One region of the Sphingomonas cannabina genome, then DNA from elsewhere that is predicted to be linked to it. Evidence: predicted binding sites of a transcription regulator. Region 1 holds the regulator's gene; each other region holds the start of a gene.

Region 1 (7,618 bases):
GCTCTCCTCGCGCCCGAGCAGCTCGAGCACGTCGAAGATCCCGGGCGAGGTGCGTCGACCGGTGAGCGCGGCGCGCAAGGGTTGCGCGACCGCGCCGAGCTTGATGCTCGCGGCCTCGGCGACCTCGCGGACCGCCGCTTCGAGCGCCTCCGTATTCCAACTCTCGACGGCGTCAAGTGCTGCATGGACCCGGGCGAGGACGGTGCGTGCCTCGCCTTCGAGCAGCGGTGCGGCGTCGGGCTCAATCCCTAGTGGGCGGGTGCGAAATAGAAAGGCGGCGCCGTCCGCCAATTCGAGGAGATTGGCCGCGCGCGGCTTCAATGCGGGCATGGCGCGGCGCAGCAATTCACGATGCGAATCCGTGACTTCGAAGTCGAGACGTCCGGCAACCAGATCGGCTAGCCTGCTATCGTCTGCGGCGCGGATGTAATGACCGTTCAGGTTCTCGAGCTTCTTCAGATCGAACCGCGACGGTGATTTTCCGACGCCATCGAGGTCGAACCAAGCGACCGCCTGCTCCTTCGAGATGATCTCGTCGTCGCCATGGCCCCAGCCGAGGCGGAGCAGATAGTTGAACAGCGCCTCGGGCAGCACGCCGAGCTCGTCGCGATAGGCATCGACGCCGAGCGCGCCGTGGCGCTTCGACAGCTTGGCGCCGTCGCCGCCGTGGATCAGCGGGATGTGCGCATAGGTCGGCTCCGGCCAACCCATGGCGTGAATGATGGTGAGCTGGCGGAAGGCGTTGTTGAGGTGATCGTCGCCGCGGATGATGTGGGTCACGCCCATGTCGTGATCGTCGACCACCACCGCGAGCATATAGGTCGGCGTGCCGTCCGAACGGAGCAGGATCATGTCGTCGAGCTCGGCGTTGGCGACCGCGACTCGGCCCTGCACCAGGTCCTCGATCACCGTCTCGCCCTCGCGCGGGGCCTTGATCCGCACTACGAACGGGCGGTCGGGCGCGGTGGATGGGTCGGCATCGCGCCAGGGGGACTGGAGGCGGAACGGTCGGCGCTCGCGCTCGGCGGCGGCGCGCGCCTCGGCGAGCTCCTCCTGGGTCATGTAGCAGCGGTAGGCGGCGCCTTTCTCGACCAGCTCGTTCGCGATCTCGGCGTGACGCTCGACGCGAGTCGACTGGAACACCGGCTCGTCGTCCCAGTCGAGGCCGAGCCAGCTGAGACCGTCGAAGATGACGTCGATGGCTTCTTTGGTCGAACGCGCCTTATCGGTATCCTCGATGCGGAGCAGCGCCTTGCCGCCGTGATGGCGCGCATAGAGCCACGAGAACATGCCGGTGCGGGCATTGCCGATGTGGAGGAACCCCGTCGGCGACGGGGCGAAGCGGGTGACGATTGCGGAACCGGACGCGCCCGCGCCCGAAGTCGATGTTGCGCCCAAGCGCGCATGCTCCCAGACTGTGAATTCAATGGCCAGCTCAGCCGCCGCGCCCCCTAGCACGCACCCTCCGCGGCGCCAAATCGTGTCCGATTGGCTGGGCGGGGCGGGTACGGCCGTCGAGCGCTGGCTGGAGGCGGAGCGTGATCAGCTTGTCCTGTGGCTGCCGGTGGCGGTGGGGGCGGGGATCGCCGCCTGGTTCGCGCTGCCTGATGCCGGACAGTGGACCGCGGTGGTGCTGGCCGGGCTCGGCATTGCAGCGGCGGGGGTAGTGCTGCCGGTCGGCGCGCGTGCCGGACGAGCGCTGCTGGTCGGCGGGATCGCGGTTGCACTGGGGTGCGGCCTGGCGTGGTGGCGGGCGGAACGCGTTGCGGCGCCGGTACTGGCGCGGCCGGCGATTACGCGCTTCACCGCGCGTGTCGAGCGGGTCGAGCCGCTGCCGGCGCGTGAGCTGGTGCGGTTGCGGTTAGCGCCGGTCGATGCGGTCGGGCTGCCGACGCATGTGCGGGTGAACCTGGCCGAGGCCGATGTGCCGCAGGGCCTGACGCGGGGCGCAGTGATCCGGCTGCGCGCGCGGCTGATGCCGCCGCCGGGGCCGGCCGTGCCTGGGGCTTATGACTATACACGCGTTGCGTGGTTCGATCGCATCGGCGCGACCGGCCGCGGATTCGCGCCGGTGGAGGTCGTGAAGGCCGGTGACGTGCCGGGGACAGACCTGCGCGCGCGGCTGTCGGCGCATATCCGGAGTCGCATCGAGGGGGCGGGCGGAGGCATCGCGGCGTCGCTCGCTACCGGCGATCAGGGCGGCATTCCCGAGGAGGATGCCGAGGCGATGCGCCGGTCCGGACTTGCCCATCTCCTGTCGGTGAGCGGGCTGCACATCACGGCGGTCGTCGGTGCGACGATGCTGCTGGTGCTGCGGCTCCTGGCGTTGAGTCCCTGGCTGGCGTTGCGTTTCCGCTTACCGTTGATCGCGGCCGGCGCGGGCGCGGTGGCGGCGATCGGCTATACGCTGCTCACCGGCGCGGAGGTGCCGACGATCCGAAGCTGCGTCGCGGCGCTGCTGGTGCTGGCGGCGCTCGCGATGGGGCGCGAGGCGGTGACGCTGCGGCTGGTGGCCGCCGGGGCGCTGGCGGTGATGCTGCTGTGGCCGGAGGCGGTGGCGGGCGCCAGCTTCCAGCTTTCGTTCGCAGCGGTGACCGCGATCGTCGCGCTGCATGAAGGCGGGCGGGTGCGCGGCTGGTTCGCCCCGCGCGAGGAGGCGCGGTGGCGCAGGATCGGGCGAGGATCCGCCTCGCTGCTGCTGACCGGCATCGTCGTCGAGCTGGCATTGATGCCGATCGGGCTGTTCCACTTCCACAAGGCCGGCTTCTACGGCGCGCTCGCCAATATCGTGGCGATCCCGCTCACCACCTTCGTGGTCATGCCGCTCGAGGCGTTGGCGTTGCTGCTCGATCTCGGCGGTCTGGGGGCGCCGCTGTGGTGGCTGTGCGGGCGGGCGCTCGACCTGCTGCTGTGGATCGCCCGGACCACTGCCCATGCGCCGGGCGCGGTCGCGGCGCTGCCCGCCATGCCGCGGGGCGCCTTCGCGCTAATGGTGGCGGGCGGGCTGTGGATAATGTTGTGGAAAACCCGTTGGCGGTGGTGTGGATTGGCGCCACTCGTATTCGGAGCCGCTTGGGCGCTGGCGACGCCGGCACCGGACCTGATCGTCACCGGTGATGGGCGGCATCTTGCCATCCGCACGCAGGGCGGCGGGCTGGCGCTGCTGCGCGAGCGCGCGGGGGACTATGTCCGCGACGTGTTGAGCGAAGGCGGAGGCGTCGACGGCGAGTTGCCGGTGCTCGACGATGTCGCGGGTACGCGCTGCAATATCGACCTGTGCCTGACGGAGCTGGAACGGGGCGGGCGGCGGTGGCGGGTGCTGGCGACCCGGTCGGCGTATCTCGTCGATCCACGGCCGCTGATCGCCGCCTGCCGGACGGTGGACGTCGTCGTCAGCGATCGCCGGTTGCCGCAGGGCTGTACGCCACGCTGGCTGAAGCTCGACCGCAGCTTCCTGGCGCGGTCGGGCGGGGTGACGCTGACCTTCGATCCGCCCAGGGTGAGGACGGTCGCCGCATCCGCCGGCCGCCATCCCTGGATCCGACCCGCCACCGTCCTGCCGCCTCGCGATCGGCAGGCCTCGGGTGCGGGTCAGTAGCGGCGGAGCAGGCCGGCGAGCTTGCCCTGCACGCGTACCTGGTCCGCGGCGTAGCGCTGCGGATCATAGGCGCGGTTGGCGGGATCGAGCCGGACCATCGCGCCTTCACGGTAGAAGGTCTTGAGCGTCGCCTCATTGTCGTCGATCAGCGCGACGATGATGTCGCCGTCGCGGGCGACGTCGGTGCGGCGGATCAGCGCATAGTCGCCGTCGAGAATACCCTTCTCGACCATCGAGTCGCCGGCGACCTCCAATGCATAATGCTCGCCTGCGCCGAGCAGCGCGGCGGGGACCGGCAGCATCGTCGCACCCTCCAGCGCCTCGATCGGCACGCCGGCGGCGATGCGGCCGTGCAGCGGGATCTCGATCACGTCGTTCGCCGGCTGCGGCAGGCGCGAAGGCGCCGTGGGCTGGACGGTTTTGGCCGCCTTCTTCGCTTCGGGGCGCTCGGGCATCTTGATGACCTCGAGCGCGCGGGCGCGGTTGGGCAGGCGGCGGAGGAAGCCGCGCTCCTCCAATGCGCTGATCAGGCGGTGGACGCCCGACTTGGACTTGAGGTCGAGCGCCTCCTTCATCTCCTCGAACGAGGGCGACACGCCCGTTTCCGCCAGGCGATCGGCGATGAAGCAGATGAGCTCGTGCTGCTTGCGCGTGAGCATTCGGTCCCTCCGTCCAGAACAGACACGGAACGTTTATGGATTGTTCCCCGTCCTGTCAAGCGAGGTCGAGGATTTCCACCGAGTCGCCTTCGACCGCTGCCGGCGCATGGGGCGGGCGGACGATCAGGCAGGTCGCGCGGGCGAGGGTGCGGAGCATCGAGCTGTCCTGGATGCTCGACGCATGGGCGCGGCCGCCGCGCAGCTCGGCGCGGAGATAGTCGGCGCGGGAATCGTTGGCGGGGAGCGGCTCGCCGAGCGGGACCGTGCGGGTGCGCGGCAAGGGATCGGCGGCGCCGGACAGGGCGGCGACCAGCGGCTTCAGGAACAGCGTGGCGGTGACGAAGGCGGAGACGGGATTGCCCGGTAGGCCGAGCACCACCGCATCCTTCAATCGCCCGGCCATCATCGGCCGGCCGGGACGCACCGCGACCTTCCAGAAGTCGATATCGGCGCCGGCGGCCTCCAGCGCGGGGCGGACGAGGTCGTGGTCGCCGACCGATGCGCCGCCGGTGGTGACGAGGACGTCGGCGTCGACCGCGGCGAAGGCAGCCGTAAGCACGTCCAGGCGATCGGGGAGGATGCCGAGCGGGACGACCGCTACCGGCAGATCGGCGAGCATCGTCGCCAGCATCAGCGCGTTGACTTCGTAGACCTGGCCGTCGCGAAGCGGTGCGCCGTGCGGCACCAGCTCGTCGCCGGTGGCGGCGATCGCGACGCGGACCGTGCGGCGGACGGCCAGCTCGGCATGGCCGCCCAGCCCCGCCAGCGCGGCGCGGGCGGGCGTGATGCGTTCGCCATTCGCAATGAGGACATCGCCCTCGGTGAAATCCAGCCCGCGTCGCCGGACGCTGCTGCCGGGGCGCGGCGGGCCCTCCCCGATGAGGTGGATCGTGCCGGCGCGGTCCTCTGCTTCCTCCTGCACGAGCACGGCGTCGGCGCCTGCGGGCATGACCGCGCCGGTGAAGATGCGCACCGTCTCGCCCGCGTCGATGCTGCCGGCATGGGGGTGGCCGGCGCCGCTCTCGCCGATTAGCCGGAATGGACCGGGGAGGTCGGCGAAGCGGATGGCGTAGCCGTCCATCGCGGAGAGATCGGCCGCAGGTTGGGTGCGGCGGGCGCGGACGTTCTCGGCCGCCCAGCGGCCGGCGGCAGCATGGAGCGATACGCGTTCGCTCGCGACCGGCGATGCGAGGGCCAGCAGCCGCGCCTGCGCCTCGGCGACGGGGAGGAGGGGAATCATCGGCCGATCCGTGGCAGGGGTTGGGACCGATCGACATCCAGATGCGTCGTGCGACCAGCTCCAAAGTGAAGGGAGACGCGCTTCATTCTTTCACTTTGCTCCACTTAATTCCGCAGCTGCGTCGCGGTAGCCGGGCGGGACACAAGCAAAGCAAATCCTATTAGGAAAGCGATTTGTCGGCCTGGTATGGCATCCATTCTGTTGACAACGGACGAGCCATTCGAGTCGGTGGCCGACTGGCAGGCGGCTGGCCGCACGGCTTTGGGAGGGCGCCGGAAACCCGCGGAAATCCGTCGAAGGTCACGAAAGTCATAGGTAGAACGGCCCCCCCGTCCGGACGAGGCTTTCCGGTGCCGGGGCCGCCGAAAAGTTGACCAAATTGACTCAGGTCACGTGTTTGCGCGCCGTCGCCCCGGACACGGCGCGGAGGCGACGGCATCGCGACAGCGACGCATCGGGGACGCGACATCAGGGTGACACCGAGGAACACCAAGGCGACGCTAACGCGACACCGACGCGACATGGGCGAGATCTACATAATCAAAGAACGGCCCGGCGCTCGCGCGGCTCGGAGCGGGCGAGCCAAGCAGGCGAAATCCTACATTGCAAGGGCGGGCGCCTCAGGGGCTGTCGACCTTCACCCCTCCCCTCCAGGGGAGGAGTGCATGAGCTGCCGGCGGATTGCTGAACGTCAACACACCCTAGGTTGCAAGTGGTGATGACGAGCGGGAGCCTATCCGATTCGGTTGGCGACGCAGCCATGTCGATCGGCATCCTCCCTTCCGCCAGCCTCGGCTGCCATCCCCCCTGGCAGGGGAGGATCGAAGCCGAGCCACCATCGGCGCACCGACCGCACGAACGCTGTGGCCTTTCGCCATCGTCCCGCTAGGGTCCGCCGCATGACTGCCCTGCTCCAGCCCGATCGCGGCCAGGCCGCGCGTTCCATCATCGTCGTCCATCCCGACAATTGGGCCGAATGGCTTGCCGCCCAGCCGCCGCGGGTTCGCGCTACCGTTGCCGCGCATCGGCTCACCGGCAAGGCCGGCAATCGCGCGGTCCTGCCCGGCGAAGGCGCGGAGGACTGGTCGATGCTGCTGGTCTGCGACGAGGCGCCGGGCTCGCCCTGGCGCATCGCCTCGCTCGGCGAGCAGCTTCCCGAAGGCACCTATCGGCTGGCCGAAGGCGAGGTCGGGGCGGCCGGGCTCGGCTGGGTGCTCGCGCAGCATCGGTTCGATCGCTACCGCAAGGAGGAGAATGGCGTCGGGCCCCGTATCCTGCTGACCGGCGATCCGGCGGCGATCGAGGAAACCGAGCGGCTCGCCGCCGCCACCGCGCGGGTGCGCGACCTCGTCAACACCGCGGCCGCCGATCTGGGGCCCGAGGAGCTGGAGGCGGAGGCCGCCGCGCTCGCCAAGACGCATGGGGCGACCCTCACCGTCACGCGGGGACGCGAGCTGGAGGCCGGCTATCCTATGGTCCACGCGGTCGGCCAGGCCGCCGCCAAGGGGCGCGAGCCGCGGCTGATCGAGATCGAATGGGGCCGGCCCGATCACCCGCGCGTGGCGCTGGTCGGCAAGGGCGTGGTGTTCGATTCGGGCGGGCTCGACATCAAGCCGTCGGCGGGGATGCGGCTGATGAAGAAGGATATGGGCGGCGCGGCACATGTCCTCGCGCTCGCCGAGCTGGTGATGCAGGCGCATCTGCCGGTGCGGCTGCATCTGTTGGTCCCGGCGGTGGAGAATGCGGTGTCGGGGGCGAGCTTTCGTCCGGGCGACGTGCTGAGGTCCCGCAAGGGACTGACGGTCGAGAACACCAATACCGATGCCGAGGGGCGGCTGATCCTGGCCGATGCGCTCGCCAGGGCGGTCGAAGCCGAGCCGGAGCTGATCCTCGATTATGCCACGCTGACCGGTGCGGCCCGCGTCGCGCTCGGGCCCGACCTGCCGCCGCTGTTCGCCAACGACGACACGCTGGCCGAGGAACTGCTCGCCGCCGGGCGCGACGAAGGCGACCCCTTGTGGCGGCTGCCGCTGTGGGACGGGTATGACGAGATGCTGAAGTCCGACATCGCCGACTTGGTCAACGCGCCCGACGGCGGCTTCGCGGGGGCGGTGACGGCGG
Region 2 (7,618 bases), 350 kb from region 1:
GCCTTCCCGCGCACGCTGGAAGCGCTTGACCGGTTCGGGGTGCCGCCGCGCATCGCCAGCTTCGTGCTGCCGCTCGGCTATTCGTTCAATCTCGACGGGTCGATGATGTACATGACCTTCGCGTCGCTGTTCATCGCCCAGGCCTATGGCATCCATCTCGACCTCGGCACGCAGATCGCGATGCTGCTGACGCTGATGATCACGTCGAAGGGCATCGCCGGGGTGCCGCGCGCCAGCCTGGTGGTGATCGCGGCAACGCTCAACCAGTTCCACCTGCCCGAGGCCGGGCTGCTGCTGGTGTTGGCGGTCGACCATTTCCTCGACATGGGCCGCTCGGCGACCAATGTGGTCGGCAATGCCGTCGCGGCGAGCGTGGTGGCGCGCTGGGAAGGCGGGCTCGATCCGGCCGAGCCGCCGGTGATCGAACCCGTGCCGGCACCGACCGGCGGCGGGCCGGTGAAGGATGATCAGAGCTTTCGCGATGTGTGAAGCCGCCGGTTAGGCATAGGCATAGGGCCCGCCGGCCTCGAGCGCGGCCTGATATGCAGGGCGGGCATGGATCCTTTCCAGCCACGCGATCGACGCCGGCCGCGAGGCATCGAGGCCAGCGCGGCCGCGAGCGGCTTCGAGGGGGTAGCTCATCATCACGTCGGCGGCGGTGAAGTCGTCGCCGGCGAACCAGGGGCGGCCGGCGAGCTCGCTCTCGATCCAGTCGAGATGGACGTCGATCATCGGCTGGAAGCGCTTGGTCGCCGTCCTCCCCAGCAACGGCACGCGGCTCAGCACGAGCTTGGCGAACAGCACCGGCATCAGCGAGCCCTCGGCATAGTGGAGGAAGTGACGGTAGCGCAGCGCCGAGTCGCGGTGCGCCGGCATGCCGAGCCGGCCATCGGCATGCTCGACCAGATACTCGACGATCGCCCCGGTCTCCGCGACCACCCGCCCCTCGTTCTCGATCACCGGGGACTTGCCGAGCGGGTGCACCTTCCTGAGCTCGGGCGGGGCGAGCATCGTCGCCTTGTTCCGCTCGTAGCGCTTGATCTCATAGGGAAGCCCCAACTCCTCGAGCAGCCACAGCACGCGCTGCGAGCGCGAGTTCTCGAGATGGTGGACGATGATCGCCATGATGCTCCCCGTTCTAGTGTGCTGCCGACCATATCCATGCGGCGGCGGGGAAGTCGACGACATTGCCATGACGATAGCGCGATACGGCTGCGGCGAGGCGATCGAGCAATGCCGGCTGCACCTCGGGCGGCGCGTCGCGGATCAGTCGCGCTGCGGGGCCGATGCGGCGGAAGAAGGCGACCGCGTCCGTGACCGGGTCTTCGCCCTCGCCGGCGAGATAGGCGTAGTCGACCGGAGTGGCGATCGGATCGCGCCACCCCGCTTCACGGAGGATTGTCTCGACGCGATCGGCGTCTGTGAAAGCGAAAGGCCCCGGCCCGGCTTCGGTCGGTGGCGGTGCATGGCCGAGCACCGCGGCGGGGATCTCCTCGGCCCAGGGATTGAGGCTGCGGTCGCGGAAGCAGGAGAAGATGAGGCGCGCGTCCGGCGCTGCCGCTGCATGGAGCCGGGCGAAGGCCGCGACAGGGTCGGCGAAGAACATCACGCCGTGACGTGAGACGATGAGGTCGAAGGATGCGTGGCGCTCGGTCACGTCGAGCGCATCGCCAGCGACGAAGGCAAGATTGGCGCGGTCCTGCGCACGAGCGGTCGCGACGGCGACGAGTTCGGCAGACAGGTCGATGCCGAGCACCTCCGCATCTGGCCGGGCTGCCGCGAGCGCAAGGCTGGTGCTGCCAGCGCCGCAACCGATATCGGCGGCGCGGAAGCGGTCCGGCGGCGCCGCGGCGAGGATGGCGGCGTCGAAGTGCGGCGTGAACGCGGCGAAGCTGCGGTCGGTGCGGCGCCATTCCTCGGCCCAGGTCCGGCCAACCGTCCCGGTCCATTCGATTGCTCCGGTCAACCACGCTCTCCTTGTTGAGGCCGGCCATTCAAGGAACGGCGGCTCCTTGGATTAATTGCCAAGATGGGCGCTCAGCATAGGTGACATTCGGGTTGTCCACACGTGCCGTTCCAAGTCCCTCCTCTGAAGAGGAGAGGCTTGATGAGCGGAGCCGGTTCGAATTCCGAGGGCACTCCGGCATCCAAAGGTTCCGAAAAACGACATAGCCGCCGCCCTTTTCCCGAAACGGAAAAGGCCCGCCGCGCGGGCGAGCCTTTCCGGGAGCTTGCGGCGTACTCCGCGCATCGGCGGAGCCGTCGCGAAACCTGTCGCGCCTCAGAGATCGTCGTCCCCTGCGTCATCGTCGGCGCCGCCGACCATCATCTCCTCGGCGACCTGCTCGGTCCGGCCGCGGATCGCAGCTTCGAGCCGGGCGGTGATCTCCGGATTCTCCTTGAGGAAGGTCTTGGCGTTCTCGCGGCCTTGGCCGATGCGGACGCTGTCGTAGCTGAACCAGGCGCCCGACTTCTCGACCAACCCGGCCTTGACGCCGAGGTCGAGGATTTCGCCGATCTTCGAGATGCCTTCGCCGTACATGATGTCGAACTCGACCTGCTTGAACGGCGGCGCGACCTTGTTCTTCACCACCTTCACGCGGGTGGTGTTGCCGATGATGTCCTCGCGGTCCTTGATCTGGCCGGTGCGGCGGATGTCGAGGCGGACCGATGCGTAGAACTTGAGCGCGTTGCCGCCGGTGGTCGTCTCCGGATTGCCGTACATCACGCCGATCTTCATGCGCAGCTGATTGATGAAGATCACCATGCAGCGCGAGCGGCTGATCGAGCCGGTGAGCTTGCGCAGCGACTGCGACATCAGCCGCGCCTGCAGGCCGACATGGCTGTCGCCCATCTCGCCTTCGATCTCGGCCCTGGGCACCAGCGCGGCGACCGAATCGACCACCAGCACATCGATCGCGTTCGAGCGCACCAGCGTGTCGGTGATCTCCAGCGCCTGCTCGCCGGTATCGGGCTGCGACACGATCAGTTCGTCGATGTCGACGCCGAGCTTCTTGGCATAGACCGGGTCGAGCGCGTGCTCGGCATCGACGAAGGCGGCGGTACCGCCGTTACGCTGAGCCTCCGCGATGACGTGGAGCGCGAGCGTGGTCTTGCCCGAGCTTTCGGGACCGTAGACCTCGATCACGCGGCCGCGCGGCAGGCCGCCGACGCCGAGCGCGATGTCGAGCCCGAGCGACCCCGTGGAGATCGCCTCGACCTGCATTGCCTCTTTCGAGCCGAGCCGCATCGCGCTGCCCTTGCCGAACGCGCGGTCGATCTGTGCGAGGGCGGCGTCGAGCGCCTTCTGACGATCAGAGTTGGTGGTTGCCATGCCGGTATCGATGACCTTCAGGTTCGCTGCCATTGGGAAGCTCCGTCGCTAGGGCATCCACGCGCCCGGTTCAACGCTTTGTAAGGCGTACGTATCGCATTTGTTCTCATAGAACAAGAGCGGAACGAAATTTTTTCGTGCGGCCCGCCCCTCCTGCCCTGCGGTTGACCGGTCCGGCTGCCGCTGCGACATCGCGACACTATGACGACATCGACCGAAACCACCGACGTCCGGGCCGGGCTGATCGGCTACGGCTATGCCGGCAAGACCTTCCATGCGCCGATGATGCTGGCGACGCGCGGCCTGGCGCTCGCGGCGGTCGCGTCCAGCGATCCGGCCAAGGTCGGGCGCGATTTGCCCGACGTCGAGGTGATCGCCGATCCGCAGGCCCTGATCGCGCGGGACGATATCGAGCTGGTCGTGATCGCCTCCCCCAACGCGAGCCACGCCCCGCTTGCGGCCACTGCGCTCGCGGCCGGCAAGCATGTGGTCGTCGACAAGCCCTTCACCCTCAACCTCGCCGAGGCGCGGAAGGTGGTGGCGCTCGCCGAGGCCCAGGAGCAGCTGCTGGCGGTGTTCCATAACCGGCGCTGGGACAGCGACTTCCTCGGCGTGCGGCAGGCCATCCAGAGCGGGCTGCTCGGACGCGTCACCCATTTCGAGTCGCATTTCGATCGCTTCCGGCCCGAGGTGCGCCAGCGCTGGCGCGAGGGGCCGGGGCCCGGGAGCGGGATCTGGTTCGATCTCGGGCCGCATCTCATCGATCAGGCGCTCCAGCTGTTCGGGCTTCCGCAGCGCGTACAGGCGGACCTCGCCATGCAGCGGAGCGGCGCGCTGACCGACGACTGGGCGCATGTCGTGCTCGATTACGGGGCGCTGCGGGTGATCCTCCATGCCGGAATGATGGTGGCGGGCGGCAGCAGCCGGTTCGTCGTGCACGGGGAGAAAGGAAGTTTGGTCAAGCGCAAGCCGGACCCGCAGGAGGCGCAGCTGCTCTCGGGGATGACGCCGGGCAGCCCCGGGTGGGGCACGGACGACGACGACATGCTGTTCTACGACGGATCGGGCGACGAGCGGCGGATCGCGGCGCCGGCCGGCGATCAGCTGAGCTTCTATCGCGGCGTCGCCGATGCTGTGCGCGGCGCCGCGCCGAACCCGGTGCCGCCGATCGAGGCACTGACCGTGATGGCCGTGCTCGAGGCGGCAGCCGAATCCGCGCGCGACGGCCGGACGGTCGCGCTGCCGCTGACCGAGCGGGAGCGCGCCGCGTTGGCGTGAGCGGTGGCCGGCGGGTCAGGCTGCAGGCACTTCCAGCCGTTCGAGATCGGCGATCAGGCCGGGACCGGTCGGCTGCCATCCCAGCTGCGCGCGCGTCCATTCGCTCGATGCGGGAAGGTCCCTCGCCGCGAAATGTGCGAGCCAGCCGAAATGGGCCCCGGCCTCCTCCGGAGCAATCGACGCCACCGGCAGTCCGAGGCGGCGGCCGATGGTTTCGGCGATCTCGCGCGTCGGGACGCCCTCTTCGGCAACGGCATGGTATCTGGCATTCGGCTCCGCGCGCTCGAGCACGAGCCGGTAGAGGCGCGCCACGTCGAGCACATGCGCGGCCGGCCAGCGGTTATCTCCCTCCCCGACATAGGCGAACACCCCCTTTTCGCGCGCGATCTCGATCGCCGGGGTGACAAGACCCTGCTTGCGCGTGTCGTGAACCTGCGGAAGCCGCACCACCGACACATTGGCTCCGGCAGCCGCAGCGGCAGCGGCTGCCTCTTCCGATGCGGCGCGCGGAACCACCGAGGAGCTGACGGTCGGACCATCCTCCCTCGCCGGCTCCGCTGGCACGGTGTTGCCGATGGCGGTGCCGGACGTCACGATCAGCGGCCGATCCGAACCGGCGAGCGCGGCACCGAGGGCCTCGACGACACGCCGGTCGTCCTCGCAATTCTGCGCGAAGGTCGAGAAGTCGTGGTTGAAGGCGAGATGGATGACGCCGTCGGAGCGGGCGGCGCCGCTCGTCAGGCTGTCCCGGTCCGCGATCGATCCGCGGTGCGGTTCGGCCCCGGCAGCGGCGAGCGCCGCGACGCCCTGTTCCGAGCGCGTGAGGCCGAGGACCTGATGCCCCGCCGCCAACAGCTCCCGCACGACCGCCGAGCCGATGAATCCGGTCGCGCCGGTGACGAATACCCGCATGAGATGGTCTCCATGATTTCTGCGGAGACGAATCTGGCGGGTCGCGCTATCCTGTTAAAGACGAGACATTATCCTGGTATAAGAGCTAACAGCATGGGCACATCCGGCCAGAGCGACAACCGTCTCGGCGCCTATCTGAAGGATCGGCGGGGGAAGCTCGATCCGGCGGCGTTCGGTTTTCCGGGCACGCGCCGGCGCACGCCTGGTCTGCGCCGCGAGGAAGTGGCGCAGCGGGCCAACATCAGCGCGACCTGGTACACCTGGCTCGAGCAGGGACGCGGCGGCGCGCCTTCGGCCGAGGTGCTCGACCGGATCGCCTCTGCGCTCATGCTGACCGAGGTCGAGCGTGAACATCTCTTCCTCCTGGGGCTGGGGCACCCGCCGGAGGCGCGCTATCGGAAGGACGAGGGTGTCTCCCCGCGCCTGCAGCACGTGCTGGACCGGCTCGAACCGAGCCCGGCGATGATCCGGACGGCGACATGGGACGTCGTCGCATGGAACCGCGCGGTGGCGGTGACGCTGACCGACTATGGCTCGCTGCCGCCGGGGCAGCGCAACATCCTGCGCGCCATCTTCCTCGACCGGCGCGTCCGCGAGGCTCAATATGACTGGAAGAGCGTGGCGCGGTTCGTCGTCGGGGTTTTCCGTGTGGACGCCGCCCGCGCCGGCGCATCGGCGGAGGTGACCTCCTTCGTCGAGGAGCTCTGCCTGCTGAGCCCCGAGTTCGAGGCGATGTGGCGCGAGAACGACGTCCACAGCTATGGCGAGGGCACTAAGCACATCCGGCATCCGCTGTTTGGGCCGATCTCTTTCGAATATTCGGCCTTCGCGGTCGACGGCAGGACCGACCTCAGCATGATCGTCTACAATCCGGTCGATCCGGGCCTTTCCGACAAAATCCAGTCGCTCATCGACGAGGCCGATACTCAGCCCGCCGGCCGGCCCCAGCGCGTCCAGTCGAGCATGTCGGCGGTGACCCAGCCGTAGACGTAGTTGAGCAGGAACAGCCCCCACAGGATCGTCGCGACGATCGTTACGCGGAGCGCGATGCGGCCGGGCCGGAAGACGTGGGGCGCGCTCTCGGCCTGACCCGGCACCAGCTCGGCACCCGCCTCGTGCGCGGTGCGGACGCCGAAGGGGAGCACGAGGAAGACCGAGAAGGCCCAGAACAGGGCATAGATGGCGATCGCGGACTTCCAGTTCATCGCGGAAATCCTACGCCTGGATCACCAGCACGTCGACGATCGGCTTCTTGCCCGTCCAGCGCGTGGCGACGCGGCGGACGGCGAGGCGCAGGGCCTCGCGGAGGTTGTCGAGCCCTTTGCCGCGGCTGTCCTTGACCGCCTGTTCGGCGGCGTCGACCGCTTCTTCGATGAAGGGCTCCCGCTCCTCCTCGACCGGGATGCCCTGGAGCCGCACCTCGGGCTCGCCCAGCAGTGAGCCGTCCTTGCGGATCGCCACCGCGACCGAGATCTGGCCATAGGCGGCGATGCGGCGGCGCTCGTTGATGGTGCCGCCGTCCGCCGGCAGGATCACGTCACCGTCGAGCGCGAGGCGGCCGACCGGTGCCTCGCCGATCTTCTCGGGCGTGCCGGGGGCGAGGCGGATGATGTCGCCGTCCTTTTGCAGCACTGCACCCGGGACGCCGTTCTCCAGCGCGAAGCGGGCGTGCTCGGCGAGGTGGCGCATCTCGCCGTGGACCGGCATCACCAGCTGCGGGCGGATCCAGCGGTACATCGACTGGAGCTCCGGGCGCCCGGGATGGCCGGAGACGTGGACGAAGGCCTGGCGGTCGGTGATGATCTCGACGCCCGCAGTGGCGAGCTTGTTCTGGATCTCGCCGATCGCGCGCTCGTTGCCGGGGATCTGCTTGGAGGAGAAGACGACGGTGTCGCCGCGAGCCAGCTTGATCGGGTGGCTGTCGTCGGCGATGCGCGCGAGCGCGGCGCGCGGCTCGCCCTGGCCGCCGGTGGCGACGATCAGCACCTGGCTGCGCGGCAGGCCCATCGCCGTCTCCCAGTCGACCGTCTCGGGGAAGCCCTTGAGATAGCCGACAGAGCGGGCGACGCGCAGGATTCGGTCGAGCGAGCGGCC
Region 3 (7,618 bases), 1.4 Mb from region 1:
CCGACAGGCGAAATTCCCGGACGAACGTGTATTGGCGATCGGCGTCCTTGTTCGAGCGCTCCTCGCCCAGCCGGTCGTCGACCCACCCCTCCTCGATCCAGACCCCGATCTCGTCCTTGCGCCGCAACACGTCCTCCACCGGGAGCGAAGGGGCGTCGTTCAGCAGTGCCACGAACTCGGCCAGCGCGCGGCGGCACATGCGATCCCTGAACGGTGCGCGGTTGACGGCCACGAGCGTGCACGCCGCTGCCTCCGATCCGGACCAGAGCATGCCCAGTCCCGTCGCGGTCAGGCCGAAAAACTGACGACGCCGAATCATCACCGTCCCCCAAGACGAACCGATCGCCAACGAGGGTGGCATTGGCCGGCCGTGCCCGCAACGGTGCTGACGCTCCCATTCGCTGATCTCCGCCCGGGAACCGACCTGGCAAGGTCGGGCGCGATGTCATGGCCAATGGGATCGGCCATGAGACATCCTTGCTTTGCGGCGGCTGGCAGTGGAGCATTCGGGCGCGCCGTCGCGATCGGCGTCTCCGGCCGGGAGCCGGACCGCGCTCTATTCCGCTAGACTTACCCTTTCGGGCGCGTTCGCCAAGCTGCACCGAGCCGCGCCAATTCCGCGTCTCGGCCCTTCGGGTGACGGTCGCTGATGCATGTCGCTGATGCATGGGGCAGGGGCCCATCCGGCCCCTGCATGCGGTCATCGCGCGTGCCGCGCGATGGCGCTTGTCTGGACGGGCCGCGGCCAAAGGGGGTGGGCGGCGCTCCCTGCTAGGCGCGCCCGCGCTGCCGGCAAGCCGGGCTGACGCCCCGGCTCCTCCATTGCATTCCGGCCCTGCGCCTCCGGCTTGGGTGCCGGCGGCGCCTGCGGCGCGCCTCTCCGGTCGCTCTCGCCGCCCACCCCTTTCGGCCGGGGCCCTGGGGGTTTTTCGGGCGGGGAGGAGGAAAGCGATGACATCAACCCGCCTGTCCCGTGCCGGGCCCGGCCGCCGCAAGGGTGGCGCGCGCCGCGCTGCCTCCGGGGAGACCGACCGGGGACGCCTCTACGTCGAGGTGACGCAGCGCATCATCGCCGAGCTGGAGGCGGGCACCGTTCCGTGGGTGACGCCCTGGAGTGCACCCGATGGCTCGGCCGCCGCCGCGGTCGGCCTGCCACGCAACGCACTCACCGGCCGTCCCTATTCGGGCATCAACATCCTCACTCTGTGGGGCGAGCTGTTCGCCAGGGGCTATGCATCGCAATGCTGGCTGACCTTCCGTCAGGCGATCCAGGCGGGCGGCTGCGTGCGCAAGGGCGAGCGCGGCGTCGGCATCGTCTATGCCGATCGCTTCATCCCCGCCGCAGAGCGCGAACGCGCCCGGGACAGCGGGGACGAGCCGAAACACGTGCCGTTCCTCAGGCGCTCGACCCTGTTCAACATCGCGCAGTGCGACGGGCTGCGCCCCGGCCTTGCGCCCGAGCCGGTGCCGCTCCCCGAGCGCGAGATCGTGCCCGTCGCCGAAGCGGTGATCGCGGCGAGCGGCGTTCGCGTCGTCGTGCAGGGGGCCCAGGCCTATTACGCGCCGGGGCCGGACCATGTCGTCGTCCCGCCGCAACCCGCCTTCTTCGAGCAGGTCAACTACTACCGCACCGTCCTCCACGAGCTGACCCACGCCACCGGCCACGCCAAGCGGCTCGGGCGCGACCTCGGTCACGCCTTTGGGAGCAAGGGCTATGCCCGCGAGGAGCTGGTCGCCGAGATGGGTTCGGCCTTCCTGTGCGCCGCGCTTGGCATCGTGCCGACCGTCCGGCATTCGGACTATATCGCCAGCTGGCTGGAGGTGCTGCGCGCCGACCTCAGCGACGACCCCGCCGTCCGGAGCATGGCGGGCCCGCGCGGGCGCGCGATCTTCCGCGCCGCCAGCCTAGCCAGCAAAGCCGCCGATTGGCTGCTCGCGCGCCACCGCGAGGCGAACGCCGACGCCATCGCGGGAAGGATCGCGGCATGATCCTCCTCATTCCCGCCTTGCGCGCGCGGCTCACCGCTAATGCCGAGCGCGCCCGCATCGACGAGGACTTCGACCCGCCGCCGGTCGTCAGGTTCTTCAACCCGCTCGGGGCCGCGACATGGCTCGCGACCGAACTCTATCCGGACGGCGATACCCTGTTCGGCCTCGCCGATCTCGGCTTCGGCACCCCCGAGCTCGGCACGTTCAATCTCGCCGAGCTGCGCGCGGTGCGACTTCCGCTGGGGTTGCGCCTGGAACGCGATCTCCTGTTCGCCAGCGATGTGCCGCTGTCGGTCTGGATCGAAGCGGCACGCCGCTGCGGCTCGATCCGCGAGGCCGAAACGCTGCTCGCGCGCCTCCGCCGCCGCGCGCCCGCCAATGACGACGAGCTTCCGCCGCCCGGCGGATGACGCAGACGGCTGTTTGCCGCCAACCCCGAGCCGAGATCGTGGCGGGCCGCATGGCCGCGTTCTGCCCTTCTCACATGCCCGAAGCCGGCCGCCGACGTCTTTCCGCCCGCCGGCACGGCCTCGCAACGCACCGCCGTTCGTTTGGCCGGCGGCGGCCAGGCCGCAGGTTCAGGATTCCGCCCGGTCGGGCGTGCGCGCGCCCCATTTGCCGATGACGTCGTAGAGCGCGTCGCGAAGCCGCCGCACGCCCCGGTTCAGCTCGCCGAGCTGCCTCGCCGATTGGCCGGATGCCTTCAGCAAGGCTTCGCCGAGGCAACCGGCCCGCGGGCGGAGCGCCCGGCCGCGCGCGGTCAGCTCGACCACGACTTGCCGCTCGTTGTCCGGATTGCGGGCCCTGCGCACCAGCCCCGCCGCTTCCAGCCGCTTCAGCAACGGGGTGAGCGTGCTCGACTCAAGAGCAAGCCGCTCGGCGATCCCGCCGACGGTCTGCGCATCCTCCCGCCACAGGACATTGAGCACCAGATATTGCGGATAGGTCAGCCCGAGCTCGTCGAGCAGCGGCTTGTAGAGCCGCTGGACGGCGATCCCCGCCGAGTAGATCGCGTAGCACAGCTGGTCATCCAGCGGCAGCGGCACATCGGATGTGTCGGTCATGGCAGGCTCCTCGCCACTGATATTAGCGGCCTTTTCGCAAAAATACATATCGCGATAAGATTTATCTTGCGACTCAGAAGGGCGCGCGGTAACAAAGGATATCGCGATAAATGTTATCGTAGATAATAAAGGAGCAGAGCGATGAACATTCTCTATCGTACCCAAGCCACCGCCACCGGCGGCCGCACCGGCCAAGCCCGCACCGCCGACGGTGCGCTCAGCGTCGCGCTCGTCACGCCGAAGGAGCTCGGCGGATCCGGCGGCGAAGGCACCAATCCCGAGCAGCTGTTCGCCTCCGGCTATGCCGCCTGCTTCCTCGGCGCGCTCAAGTTCGTCGCGAGCCAGCGCAAGGTGACGATCGCCGAGGACAGCACCGTCACCGCTGCCGTGGGCATCGGCAAGCGCGACGACGGCCAGGGTTTCGGCCTCGATGTCGCGCTGACGATCGCGCTGCCCGGCGTCGATCCCGAGGTCGCGCGCGAGCTGGTCGACCAAGCGCATGTCGTCTGCCCCTATTCGCACCTCGCCCGCAACGGCCTCGACGTGCGGCTGTCGCTCGCGGCCTGACGCTTCTCCCGTCCCGCAAGCCCCCCGCGATAATGCGGTGAGCGCCCGGATCACTGGCGCCAGGCGTCACCAGGGGCCGGGAACGGGCTTCCGCCGATCCCGGTTCGCAAGGTTGCCCACCGCATCATCGCGCGGCGCCGTGCCGGCTCGCGGCGTCCAGGCGGTCGAAGCACGGGACCGGCCGTTCGCGCGGCGCCGGCGTCGCGGCGAACGGCCGGTCCGGGGCGGAATGCCGTGATCTCCGAGGCGGTCCGCCGGTCGTTCCGGCGCCCGCCCGGCGCTCAACCCATCCGCTCGTCGATCGGCAGCGCCAGCTGTACGTCATGGTGTGCGGCCGGCGCGGCGAGGGTCGCACCGATCCAGCCGGCCAGCGCATCCGCCGCCCGCAACCGTTGCCGGTCGTTGGCCGATGCCAGGCCCTGGCGATAGCTGAGCGGCGCCTCCTCGATCGCGCGCGCGATGGTGCCGAGCAGGTCCGAATCGAGTCGCGTCATGGTGTGCATCAAGAACAAAAAAGGAACGAATACGCAAGCCCGCTGCAACACATGCTCCTTGCCGGCCGGCGCGCGCCCACAGGCTCGGCACTTTCGTTCTCATGCCGTTGCGGGATGTGCGGCCACCGGTCGACGGGGCCCGTCGCCGGGCGGAAACGCGTTCGAAGGCTGCTGCACGTGCCCGCGGTCAGCGCTGCGCCGCCCGTCCGCACCAGGAGGGCTTTGCCCGTCCGCGCGGCCACCATCGTGCCGCACCGATCCGCACCAGCTCGGCCGCGACGTCGCGGCCATCGAGGCGCAACCTCGCAACGGTGCGGTCATAGCTGCGCCCGACGCGTGCGATCGACACCACGCGCCCGCCGAGCAGCGCGCGCGCCTGCTCGGCGGCAGCCCTGCCACGCGCCAGCTCGGCGCGGCAGCGCGCTTGGCCGCGGTGGATTTCCGGCGCGTCGATGCCGGCGATCCGGATACGCTCGCCGCTTTCGAGCCGCACGGTGTCGCCGTCGGTGACATAGGCGATCCGGCCGCGCTCGTCCGCCGCCGCCGTGGCGAGGATCAGCGCCGCGAGGCCGAACGCCACGCGCCGCGCCGATGGCAATAGGCTGCGTTCCCTGCCATGATCCGGTTCCATCCGCTCCCCTCCGCGCGAAGACGGTCGCGATATCGTCCGGGCTGCGTCGCGGCAATCGGCGCAAACCCTTGCGGGCCGGTGCTGGCGTCGCGTGCGCTATGACAGGCCGTTGGGCCGGCAGCGCGGCTAGGTCCCGCGGCGGCGCCTCCTGTCCCTGGCGTGCGGCCGGGCCCGGTTCCGGCTCCTCGGGCGCTGACCTGGAACGGCCGCCGGGGCCCGCAAAACCATCGCCCGGCGGCTGATTTCCCCGCCCGCGATCACCCCGCGCGACAGGCCGCGCGGGTGATTGCCACGGGCTCCTCGCGGCCGCTGCGCTCTCAAATCAGCCTGGGGCTCCGGTCCTCCGCTGCCGCTGCGGCCCTCAGGGTTCGCCGTCCCGGCTGACGCCGTCCCTCAGGTCCGCCCGTCGCCCGGAACGGGTCCGGGCGCACCAAGCCAAGGAGACGTTGAAATGCCTGCACTCGGAACCGTCACCCGCACCGCCGATGGCTTCAAGGGCGTGTTCAAGACCCCGACGATGAGCCGTCCGGTCCGCATCGAGATCGTGCCCAATGCCGAGAAGCGGACCGAGGCCCAGCCCGATTACCGGGTCTATCTCGGCGATGCCGAGGTCGGCGGCGGCTGGAACCGGATCGGCGAGGCCTCGGGCAAGCCCTACACCTCGCTCAGCATCGCCGCGCCCGAGTTCGGCCCGCGGCGGATCTACGCCAACCTCGGCCGCGCCGCCGGCCAGGACGACGAGGACGTTCTCGCCGTCATCTGGAATCCGCTCGACTGAGCGGATGCGCTCCCGCGCCGGCCCCGGCGCGGGAGCTCTTCGACGGGGGAGGGTCGCAATCGCCGATAGCCATGTGCGACCCTGCCGGACCGGTCCGGCCTGGGGCAGGTCGGGGTGCCACGGGCGCAATCGGGCGCCCGGCGCCACGACGGAACCTCACCATGAGCGACCCCGACGATCGCGCGCAGCGGGCGCGCGAGGCCTCGCCGTTCCTCACCACCAAGCAGACCGCCTTCTATCTCGGCATCTCCCCGGCGACGCTGAAGGCGCTGCGGGCGAGGAAGGCGGGCCCACGCGCCCGCAAGCACGGCCGCTCGCTGCGCTTCCATATCGACGACATCGATGCTTGGTCGGCGGCGCGAGGGGCGGAGACGGACCATGGCTGAGCGCCGCGACCTGCCGCTCATCGCCTGGGGCGAGGCGCTGCGCGCCGCCCGGCGACGCCGTACTCGCCTGCGCCGCCGCGCCGCGCTGCTCGGCGCCGGCGTCGCGGCGCTCGGCCACACCATCATCTTCCCGCCGACGCCGCGCCTGGTCTGGAACGCCAGCGCCAGCGCGCCGATCGGCCTCTATTGGATCGATTCCGGCGCGGCGGTCGCACCCGGTGACCTAATTGCGACCCGGCTGCCCGAGGAGGCGGCCGCGCTTGCCGCGCGGCGCCGCTACCTCCCGCGTAATGTGCCGGCGGTGAAGCAGATCGGCGCGGTCGCCGGCGACCTGGTCTGCGCGCGCGGGCGCGTGCTCACGGTCAACGGCCAGGCCATGGTGCTGCGCCGCGAACGCGACCGCCGCGGCCGTCCGCTGCCGTGGTGGGAGGGCTGCCGGCAGCTGCGCCCTGGCGAGCTGCTGCTGCTCAACCGCGCGCGGCCGGACTCGTTCGACGGGCGCTATTTCGGGCCGAGCGATGCCCGGCTGGTGCTCGGCAGGGCGACCTTGCTATGGCCGCGCTGAACCGGCTCGCAAGGACCGTGGCGACTGCTGCGGCGCTGTTCGCCGCGGCGCCGGCCGGCGCCGACCCGCTCGCGCCCTGGCGCGTCCATATCGCCGAAGCCGCGGCGCGGTTCGGCCTTCCGGCCGCGTGGATCGAGCGCGTGATGATCGCGGAAAGCGGCGGCCGGACCAGGTTGAACGGCCGTCCGATCACCAGCCATGCCGGCGCGATGGGGCTGATGCAGCTGATGCCCGGCACCTGGGCGGAGATGCGCGCCCGGCTCGGCCTCGGCCACGATCCGCACGACCCGCGCGACAACATCCTCGCCGGCACCTACTACCTCCGGCTCATGTACGACCGGTTCGGCTATCCGGGCTGCTTCGCCGCCTACAATGCCGGACCCGGCCGCTACGCCGAGCACCTCGCGGCGGGGCGCCCCCTGCCGGGCGAAACCGTCGCCTACGTCGCGAGCGTCGCGGACAAGCCTATCATGCCGTCGCACCCAACAACGATCTTCGTTCGGATCAACGGCGCGGCGGTGTCGCAGCCTGAAGCGCCGTCTCCCACGGCAGCGAGCGCGATCTTCGTTCGCTTGTCATCGCGCTAGCCATGCTTGGATATATTTGCTCCGCGGCTTCGGTTCTGAATGACTATCGCCTCCGGACGACGATTCCCGATCAGGCATAAGAAAGATCCCGAGGTGGACGGCGAGAGGTTGGCCCATTGGACGCTCAGGCCGAGGGCGTCGCTGTTCGGAGCATCTCCAGCTTCGCGGCGATCGCCGTCATCGTCGCGACACCAGTGTCATCGCCCGCGAGCGCCGCGGCACCCAGTCGCTCGGCGACGTAGCGCGGCGCCCGCTCGCCAAACTGCCGCTCCAGCGTCAACGCGCAGGCCCACAGCTCCTGATCCCGTGTCATCGCCCGACGATATGCCGCGATCGGTCGAGTGCAAAATGCAACGCGGGGGAACCGGCATCAGAACAGCGCAGCGACCGAAAGGCCGAGGCTGAGAAGCAGGAGCGCGCCGATGACGGCCACCTCGAAATAGAACAGCCGCCGCTTCATCCGTGCCGCCTGCATTCTCCCGTCGGATCGTTCGCCGGCGATATCGCGGCAATTGTCCGACTGGCCCTTTCACGCCGATCTCCCCGTCGACGGCTTG
Region 4 (7,618 bases), 2.0 Mb from region 1:
AACACGTATCCCACGCGCTGGCGTTAATGCACGGCGGCAGGAACTCGACCCCATGCTCGCGCGCATCACGGACGATCTGTGCGGGAGCATAGAATCCCATCGGCTGCGCGTTGAGCAGCGCCGCGCAGAACACGTCGGGATGATGCGCCTTCATCCATGACGAGGCATAGGCGATCTTGGCGAAGCTGGCGGCGTGGCTCTCGGGGAAGCCGTAGTTGGCGAACCCCTCGATCTGCTTGACCATCCGCTCCGCGAAATCGAGACTGATGCCGTTCCTCAGCATACCCTCGATCAGCTTGGGCCGGAACTCGCCGACGTTGCCGGTCGCCTTGAACGTTGCCATCGCCTTGCGCAGCTTGTCCGCCTCGCTGCCGGTGAAGTCGGCGCCAACGATGGCAACCCGCATCGCCTGTTCCTGGAACAGCGGCACGCCCTTGGTCTTCTCCAGCACATCGCGCAGCGCCTCGTTGGGATATTCGACCGGTTCCTTGCCCTCGCGCCGTCTGAGATAGGGGTGGACCATATCGCCTTGGATCGGTCCTGGCCGCACGATCGCAACCTGGATCACCAGATCGTAGAATATGCGCGGACGCATCCGCGGCAGCATCGACATCTGCGCGCGGCTCTCGATCTGGAAGACGCCGAGCGTGTCGGCCTTGCAGATCATGTCGAAGGTCGCCTTGTCGTCGTTCTGGAACTCTGGGCTGTCCAGCGTCATCGGATGACCCTTGTGCTCGGCCATCAGTTCGAACGCGCAGCGCATGCAGCCGAGCATGCCGAGCCCCAGCACGTCGACCTTCATGAAGCCCAGCTCTTCGATGTCGAGCTTCTCCCACTCGATCACCCAGCGGTCGGGCATGGCGGCGGGTTCGATCGGGATCAGCGTGTCGAGCCGGTCACGCGTGAGCACGAAGCCGCCCGGATGCTGCGACAAGTGCCGCGGCATGCCGACCAGTTCGTTGGCGAGCTCGATCGCCAGCGCGACCCGCGGATGACCGGTGTCGACGCCGAGCGCCCGGCTGTGCTTCTCCTCGATGCCGTCGCCTGAGACGCCCCAGACCTGCCCCGCCAGCGCGCCGGTCAGGTCCTCCGACAGGCCCAGCGCCTTGCCGACCTCGCGGATCGCGCCGCGCGAGCGGAAACGGCTGACCACCGCGGTCAGCGCGGCATGGTTGTGGCCGTAGGTCTCGTAAATCCATTGGATCACCTCCTCGCGCCGCTCGTGCTCGAAATCGACGTCGATGTCGGGCGGCTCGTGACGCTCCTCGGAGATGAAGCGCTCGAACAGGAGGCCGCGCTCGATCGGGTCGATCGAGGTGATGCCGAGCACGTAGCAGATCATCGAATTGGCGGCCGATCCGCGGCCCTGGCAGAGGATACCCTCGCTCCGCGCGTAGCTGACGATCGAGTTCACCGTCAGGAAATAGGGCGCATAGCCCATCTGCCGGACCAGGGAGAGTTCGCGGTCGAGCAGCGCGCGATAGTCGGGCGGCACCTTGCCGCCGAACGTCCGGTCGAGCGCGTTGTGGGCCAGCCGCTCCAGCGCCTCCTGCGGCGTGCGGCCGGTCATCACGATCTCGTCGGGATACTGATAATCGAGATCGCGGGGATTGAAGGTGCAGCGCTCGACGATCGCCTCGACCGCGTCGAGCGCCTCGGGGAAGCGGGCGAAGCGGCGGGCCATGTCCTCGGGCGTCTTGAGATGGCGGTCGGCGCTGCGCTCGCGGCGGAAGCCGAGCTCGTCGATCGTGCATTTCTCGCGGATCGCGGTGACCACGTCCTGCAGCATCCGCTTGTCGGGCGTGTGGTAGAGCACGTCGCCGGTTGCGAGCGGCGTCAGGCCATGGCGGCGCGCAGCCTCGGCGAGATTGTGGAGACGCAGGGCCTCGCCCGGTCGGCGATGCGGGGTCAGTGCGACATGCCCGCGTGTCCCGAACACGTCCGCCATCCAGCGCAGCGACAGGGGATCGCCCTCGTCCGCCATCCCCGGCACCAGCGCGCCGACCAGCCCTTCGTTCGCCTCGGCGACGTCCTCCCAATGAAGGAAACATTTCCCCTTCTCACCGCGCTTGGGATCGGCGCGCAGCTTGCCCTTGGAGAGGAGCCGGGTCAGCCGCGACCAGGCCGCCCGATCTTCCGGCCACACCAATATCGAGGCGCCGTCGACGAGGTCGAGACGGCAGCCGGCGACCATGCGGATCGGGCAGCCCTGCTTGGTGATCGCCTCCGCCGCGACCAGTCCGCGCACGATCCCGCCCACCGAGTTGCGGTCGCAGATGCCGAGCGCCGGCATCCCCATCAGCGCGGCCGCCGAGAACAGCTCCTCCGCCGACGACACCCCGCGCAGGAACGAGAAATGGGTGGTCACCTGAAGCTCGGAATAGGTCATCCGAACACGCCGTGCAGGAACCATTTGAGGTCGCCGCTCGCGGTGCGCTCGCCGTCGCCGCGCCGATAGAGCCAGAAGCGCGCGCCGGTTTCGTCCTCGACCCGGAAATAGTCGCGCACCGAATGCCGCTCGGACGGGCGGCGCCACCATTCGCCCTGGATGCGCTCGGGGCCGTCGGCGCGGATCACGCGATGGGTGACGCCGCGCCAGGTGAAGCGCCGCGGCGGATGGTCGGGCAGCTCGTACAGGACGTTGTCGACCTCCTCGGGCCGCGCCAGCAGCCGCGCCGGCCGTGGCCACAGCGGCGTCCAGGGATCGAGCGGCCCTAGCCGCTTCAATCGCGCGACGTCGTCGATTGGCGGCTCGGTGCCCGTCCGACCCGGCGGATCGAGCGGTGGGGCGACAGCGACGCTGCGCTCGGGCACGTCGCTCTCGACCGGCACGGTGCGCCAGGTACGGGCGCCGCGTGTCGCCAGCGTGTCGATCAGTGGCGCGAGGTCGGGCGCAGTTTCCTCGTCGAGCCGTTCGGCGAAGGATTGGGGTTCCAGCGGGTCGGCCGCACGGACGACGAGCGTCATCGCGTCGATGCCATAGCCGGGCTCGACGCTCTCGATCCGGCGGACGAGCAGCTTGAGGATGTGTGCGCCATCGCGGCTCGGCCGAGCGAGGCCGATGCGGATGCGTTGCGGCACATGGTCGATCCGCTCGGCGATCAGCTCGATGCGGCGTGCGCCGAGCCCCTCGACGGTGAGCGCCTGGACGAGGCAGGGGACCAGCACACCGAGCCAATGCTCGATCGCCTCGGCTGTGGCGATCGGCTCGGCGAAGCGCTGGACGACGGCGATCGTCTCGCGCGGGACGATGGGATCGACCGGCTCGGCGATACGGCCCAGCGCCTGATCCAGCCGTGCGACCAGCGCGTCCCCTAGCCGCCGGGCGAGCGGCGCGCGCGGCATGGTGACGAGCTGGCCGATTGTGTCGATGCCGAGGGTACGCAGCAGATCGAGCTGAGCTTCGTCGAGCCGCAGCGCGCGCGGCGGCAGCGGCGCCAGCATCGTCGCCTGCTCGCCCGACGGGCATAGACAAATCCGTGGTCCGTAGCGGGCGAGCGCATGTGCCGCGCCCGGCGTGTCGGCGATTGCGATCCGCGCGGTGAAGCTGAAATGCGCGAGCAGCCGGATCAGCCGCCGCGCCATGTTCTGCTCGCCGCCATGAAGGTGCGCGACGCCGGTCATGTCGATCAGCAGCCCGTCGTCGCCGTCGAGCCAAACGGTCGGCGACCAGCGCCGAGCGAGCAGGGTGGCGAGACGGAGCATGTCGGCGCGGTCGCCCTCAGGATCGGCATCGCGCACGACCAGTTCGGGATTGAGCGCTCGCGCGGTGGTGAGCGCCATACCGGGAGCGATGCCTACTGTCCGAGTTTCGGGTGAAGCCGCAGCGATCAGGATGCGGCTGCCGACGCGGTGGGATGTGACCAGAAGCTCCTCCCCGGCACGGGGAGGGGAACCATTCGTCGCAGACGAATGGTGGAGGGGGCCATCCACCTCGGTCACCGCTCGTGGCTGGGCCCCCTCCACCACTCGCTTCGCGAGCGGTCCCCCTCCCCGTGCCGGGGAGGAGCTGTTCTCCAGTGCCCATCTCGCCCCCGGCCGCCAGCTGCCTTCCCGCGAAGGAACCGACGCCGGCGTTCGCCCGCCCTCAGGCGGCGGCGCGGCGGCGTGTGTCGGCGCGACCCGCCGCAGCCGTTCGATCGGCCAGTGCGGTAGGTAGAGCGCAGCGACCCGTTTCATCGCAAGCCTCCACGGTCCAGTTGCCCGGCTCGCCCCCGCGCTGGCGGGCGAGCTCGATCCGCCAGCGTGCCCGTCCCACGCCCTCCACCGGCAGCGGCGCCGACGGCGCACTCGCCACCCGCCAGCGCGTCACCGCCGCCGAAGGAGGTCCGAGCGGATCGGCGCCGGCGCGGCCGTGGCGCTTCAGGAGCAGCGCGATCGTCCGCCCGCCCTCGGCGGCGAGCTGGAGCCGCCGCGTCGCCGCCATCTCGGCGCGCTTGACTTCGCCGATCACCGCGCCGAGCCCGCGGTGCCTCAGGCCCTCCTCCATAATCGCGAGCAGGTCGGCATCGTCCTGGGCCTCGGCGTAGATCAGCCGGTGCGGCGCGAGCCCTACCTGCGCCAGCCCCGGCGCGAACAGATCTCGCCGCCGCACCACCCACAGGACCGACCCCCAGGCACGAGCTGCGATGCCGGCGAGGAACAGGGTCGCCGCGGCATCATCCCCCAGTCCCGGCGATGCGGCGGCGACCTCGTGCAGCGCGTCTAACCTCAGGCCCCCATCGGTCAGCGCCGCATCGACCGGCGCCATCCCGAACGGCAGCGCCGGCCGCCGGCGGAAGCCGCCGCTCTCCAGCCCGCGAAGCTCTTCGCGCAATCGGGCAAGGACCTGGGTTCTGGACAAGCTCACGACTCGGGCAATGACGAATGTTCGTATTTTGTTCCATGCAGCCGGCGAGTCAAGCGACGACGAGATGCCCCGACGAAGTCACGAGCGGCTCTGGACCCTTTGCCATCCTGCGGGCACAGTCGGGCGCATCAGGGGGATTTCCGATATGACCTTTCGCTTGACGCTTGCCTTGCTCGCCACGACCTCGCTCGTCATGTCCGCCACCGCTTCCGCCCAGACGTCCGCCCCTGCTGCCGCGAAGGTGGACGCCTCGCCGCTCACCGCGCCCTGGCCGGGGCCGCACGGCGGCGTGGTGCCGTGGGACCGGATCAAGCCGGCGATGTTCCCGGCTGCGTTCGAGACGGCGATGACCGAGTGCCGGCGCGAGATCCATGCGATCCGCGACAAGCGTTCCGCTCCCACCTTCCAATCGATCATCGAGCCGCTGGAACTCAGCTGCGACACGCTCGACCGGGTGATGGCCGCCTGGGGCGTCTACACCAGCAATCTCGCCACCAAGGAGGTGCAGGACCTCGACCGCGAATGGAGCCCGAAGCTCGCCGCCTTCTATGATGAGATCACGCTCGATCCCTTGCTGTTCCAACGGGTGAAGGCGGTCTACGACACGCGCGCCAGCCGGAAACTCGATCCGCAGCAGCTCCGCCTCGTCGAGCGCACCTATCGCAGTTACGTGCGCTCCGGTGCAGCACTCAGCGAGGCGCAACGCGCCGAGGTGACCCGCATCAATCAGCAACTCGCCGGTGCCTTCGCCGAGTTCAGCCGCAAGCTGCTCGCCGACGAGGAGACCTGGATCGTCCTCGACGACGCGAAGCAGCTCGACGGGTTGCCCGACAGCGTCAAGGCGGCGATGCGCGCCGCCGCCGAGGAGCGCGGGCTTGCCGGCAAATGGGTAGTGGTCAACACCCGCTCCTCGGCCCAGCCCTATCTCATGTACGCGACCGACCGGGCCATGCGCGAGAAGGTGTGGCGTGCGTTCGTGAATCGCGGCGACAACGGCGACGCCAACGATACCAAGTCGACCATCGTCACCATCCTCAAGCTCCGCCAGGAGCGGGCGAAGCTGCTCGGCTTCAAGAACCACGCCTGGTACCGGATGGACGACACCATGGCCGAGACGCCGGCCAATGCGACGGCGCTGATGATGCGCGTCTGGCCAGCGGCGGTCGCTCGGGTGAAGCAGGAAGTCGCCGACATGCAGGCGGTCGCCAATCAGGAAGGCGCCGGCATCACCATCCAGCCCTGGGACTATCGCTACTACGCCGAGAAGGTGCGCAAGGCGAAGTACGACCTCGACGAGGCGGAGATCAAACCCTACCTCGAGCTCGGCAACATCCTCCAGGGCGCCTTCTACGCCGCGGGCCGGCTCTATGACCTCGGCTTCAAGGAGAATACCGGCCAGATCCCGGTATTCGCGCCCGACATGCGCACCTTCGAGGTCACGGACCTCAAGAGCGGTCGTTTCATCGGCTATTTCTACTTCGACGCCTATGCCCGTTCGGGCAAGCGCTCCGGCGCCTGGGCGACGCGCTATCGCGGCCAACAGCACCTCGGCGGCGAGCGTACCGTGCTCGCCTCCAACAACAATAATTTCGTGAAGGCGCCCTCCGGCGAGCGCACGCTGGTCAGCCTCGATGATGCGAACACCACCTTCCACGAGTTCGGCCACGCGATTCATTCGCTGCTGCAGAACGTGACCTATCCCGGCCTGTCCGGCACGCCGCGCGATTTCGTCGAATATCCGAGCCAGGTGAACGAGAATTGGCTGCTCACCCGCGACGTGCTCGACCGCTATGCCAAGAACGCCGCAGGCCAGGCGATGCCGCAGGCGCTGGTCGACAAGATCGAGAAGTCGCAGACCTTCAACCAGGGCTTCGACACGGTCGAGTATCTCGCCTCGGCGATCGTCGACATGAAGCTCCACGACCGCGACACGCCGGTCACCGACGTCGCCGCCTTCGAACGCGACACGCTGGCCGAGATCGGCATGCCGAAGGAGATCGTGATGCGGCACCGCCTGCCGCAGTTCAACCATCTCTTCTCGTCCGACGCCTATTCCGCCGGCTATTATTCCTATCTCTGGTCGGAGACGATGGACGCCGACACCTGGGCTGCGTTCGAGGAGACCGGCAACGTCTGGGACAAGGCGACCGCCGACCGTTTCCGCACCACGCTGCTGTCGACGGGGAACGAGACTGACCGCAAGGAGGCCTACCGGGCCTTCCGCGGCCGCGATCCCGACGTGACCGCCTTGTTCAAGCGGCGTGGGTTTCCGGTGGAGTAAAGACCTTAGCCGATGCCGTCCGAACCGGCACCGAGCGACAACGTACCCGCCAGCGCCTCGGCGAAATGGCGGCGGCATAGCGCGACGTAACGGTCGTTGCCGCCGATCTCGGTCTGCGCGCCGCGAGTGAGGGCGCGGCCATCGGGGCCGACGCGGGCGTTCATCGTCGCCTTGCGTCCGCACAGGCACACCGACTTGATCTCGATGAGCGCGTCGGCGAGCCCCAGCAGGCGCGCCGATCCCTCGAACAGCGCGCCCTGGAAATCGGTCCTGAGACCATAGGCGAGCACCGGGATGCCGAGCTCGTCGGCGACGGTCGCGAGCTGATCGACTTGCGCGACGGTAAGGAACTGTGCCTCGTCCACCAGCACACAGTGGAGCGGTGTGCGGTCATGCTCCTCTTCGACGCAGCGGCGGAGATCGGTTGCGCTGTCGAAGGCAGTGGCCGGCATCGACAGACCGATCCGCGAGGCGATCGTGCCGGCAGC

What was found. Region 1 encodes LexA, which represses DNA repair genes until DNA is damaged. Its sites were predicted from a motif close to GTTCCNCNCTTGTTCT; they were not measured.
Region 2: the regulator LexA is predicted to act here: its motif matches at 3,445-3,460, upstream of recA (recombinase RecA).
Region 3: the regulator LexA is predicted to act here: its motif matches at 4,126-4,141, upstream of LZK98_RS17235 (DUF6771 family protein).
Region 4: the regulator LexA is predicted to act here: its motif matches at 4,869-4,884, upstream of LZK98_RS01335 (ImuA family protein).

The regions. Positions count from the first base shown of each region.
Region 1 is NZ_CP090059.1:2,246,053-2,253,670, forward strand. It holds gene gltX (glutamate--tRNA ligase) at 1-1,398, opposite strand, end outside; gene LZK98_RS10530 (ComEC/Rec2 family competence protein) at 1,427-3,598, shown strand; gene lexA (transcriptional repressor LexA) at 3,592-4,257, opposite strand; gene LZK98_RS10540 (molybdopterin molybdotransferase MoeA) at 4,313-5,494, opposite strand; gene LZK98_RS10545 (leucyl aminopeptidase family protein) at 6,397-7,618, shown strand, end outside.
Region 2 is NZ_CP090059.1:2,591,498-2,599,115, forward strand. It holds gene LZK98_RS12430 (dicarboxylate/amino acid:cation symporter) at 1-489, shown strand, start outside; gene LZK98_RS12435 (glutathione S-transferase family protein) at 499-1,125, opposite strand; gene LZK98_RS12440 (class I SAM-dependent methyltransferase) at 1,139-1,966, opposite strand; gene recA (recombinase RecA) at 2,282-3,367, opposite strand; gene LZK98_RS12450 (oxidoreductase) at 3,536-4,612, shown strand; gene LZK98_RS12455 (SDR family oxidoreductase) at 4,628-5,524, opposite strand; gene LZK98_RS12460 (helix-turn-helix transcriptional regulator) at 5,618-6,511, shown strand; gene LZK98_RS12465 (DUF1467 family protein) at 6,451-6,729, opposite strand; gene LZK98_RS12470 (ribonuclease J) at 6,740-7,618, opposite strand, start outside.
Region 3 is NZ_CP090059.1:3,650,262-3,657,879, reverse strand. It holds gene LZK98_RS17260 (hypothetical protein) at 1-319, opposite strand, end outside; gene LZK98_RS17255 (ArdC family protein) at 952-1,989, shown strand; gene LZK98_RS17250 (DUF2958 domain-containing protein) at 1,986-2,399, shown strand; gene LZK98_RS17245 (MarR family winged helix-turn-helix transcriptional regulator) at 2,568-3,053, opposite strand; gene LZK98_RS17240 (organic hydroperoxide resistance protein) at 3,195-3,620, shown strand; gene LZK98_RS17235 (DUF6771 family protein) at 3,902-4,114, opposite strand; gene LZK98_RS17230 (thermonuclease family protein) at 4,302-4,745, opposite strand; gene LZK98_RS17225 (DUF736 domain-containing protein) at 5,197-5,523, shown strand; gene LZK98_RS17220 (helix-turn-helix transcriptional regulator) at 5,685-5,909, shown strand; gene LZK98_RS17215 (S26 family signal peptidase) at 5,902-6,474, shown strand; gene LZK98_RS17210 (lytic transglycosylase domain-containing protein) at 6,462-7,061, shown strand; gene LZK98_RS17205 (DUF6961 family protein) at 7,186-7,374, opposite strand.
Region 4 is NZ_CP090059.1:258,417-266,034, reverse strand. It holds gene LZK98_RS01345 (error-prone DNA polymerase) at 1-2,389, opposite strand, end outside; gene LZK98_RS01340 (DUF6504 family protein) at 2,386-3,783, opposite strand; gene LZK98_RS01335 (ImuA family protein) at 4,088-4,843, opposite strand; gene LZK98_RS01330 (M3 family metallopeptidase) at 4,995-7,130, shown strand; gene LZK98_RS01325 (thymidine kinase) at 7,136-7,618, opposite strand, start outside.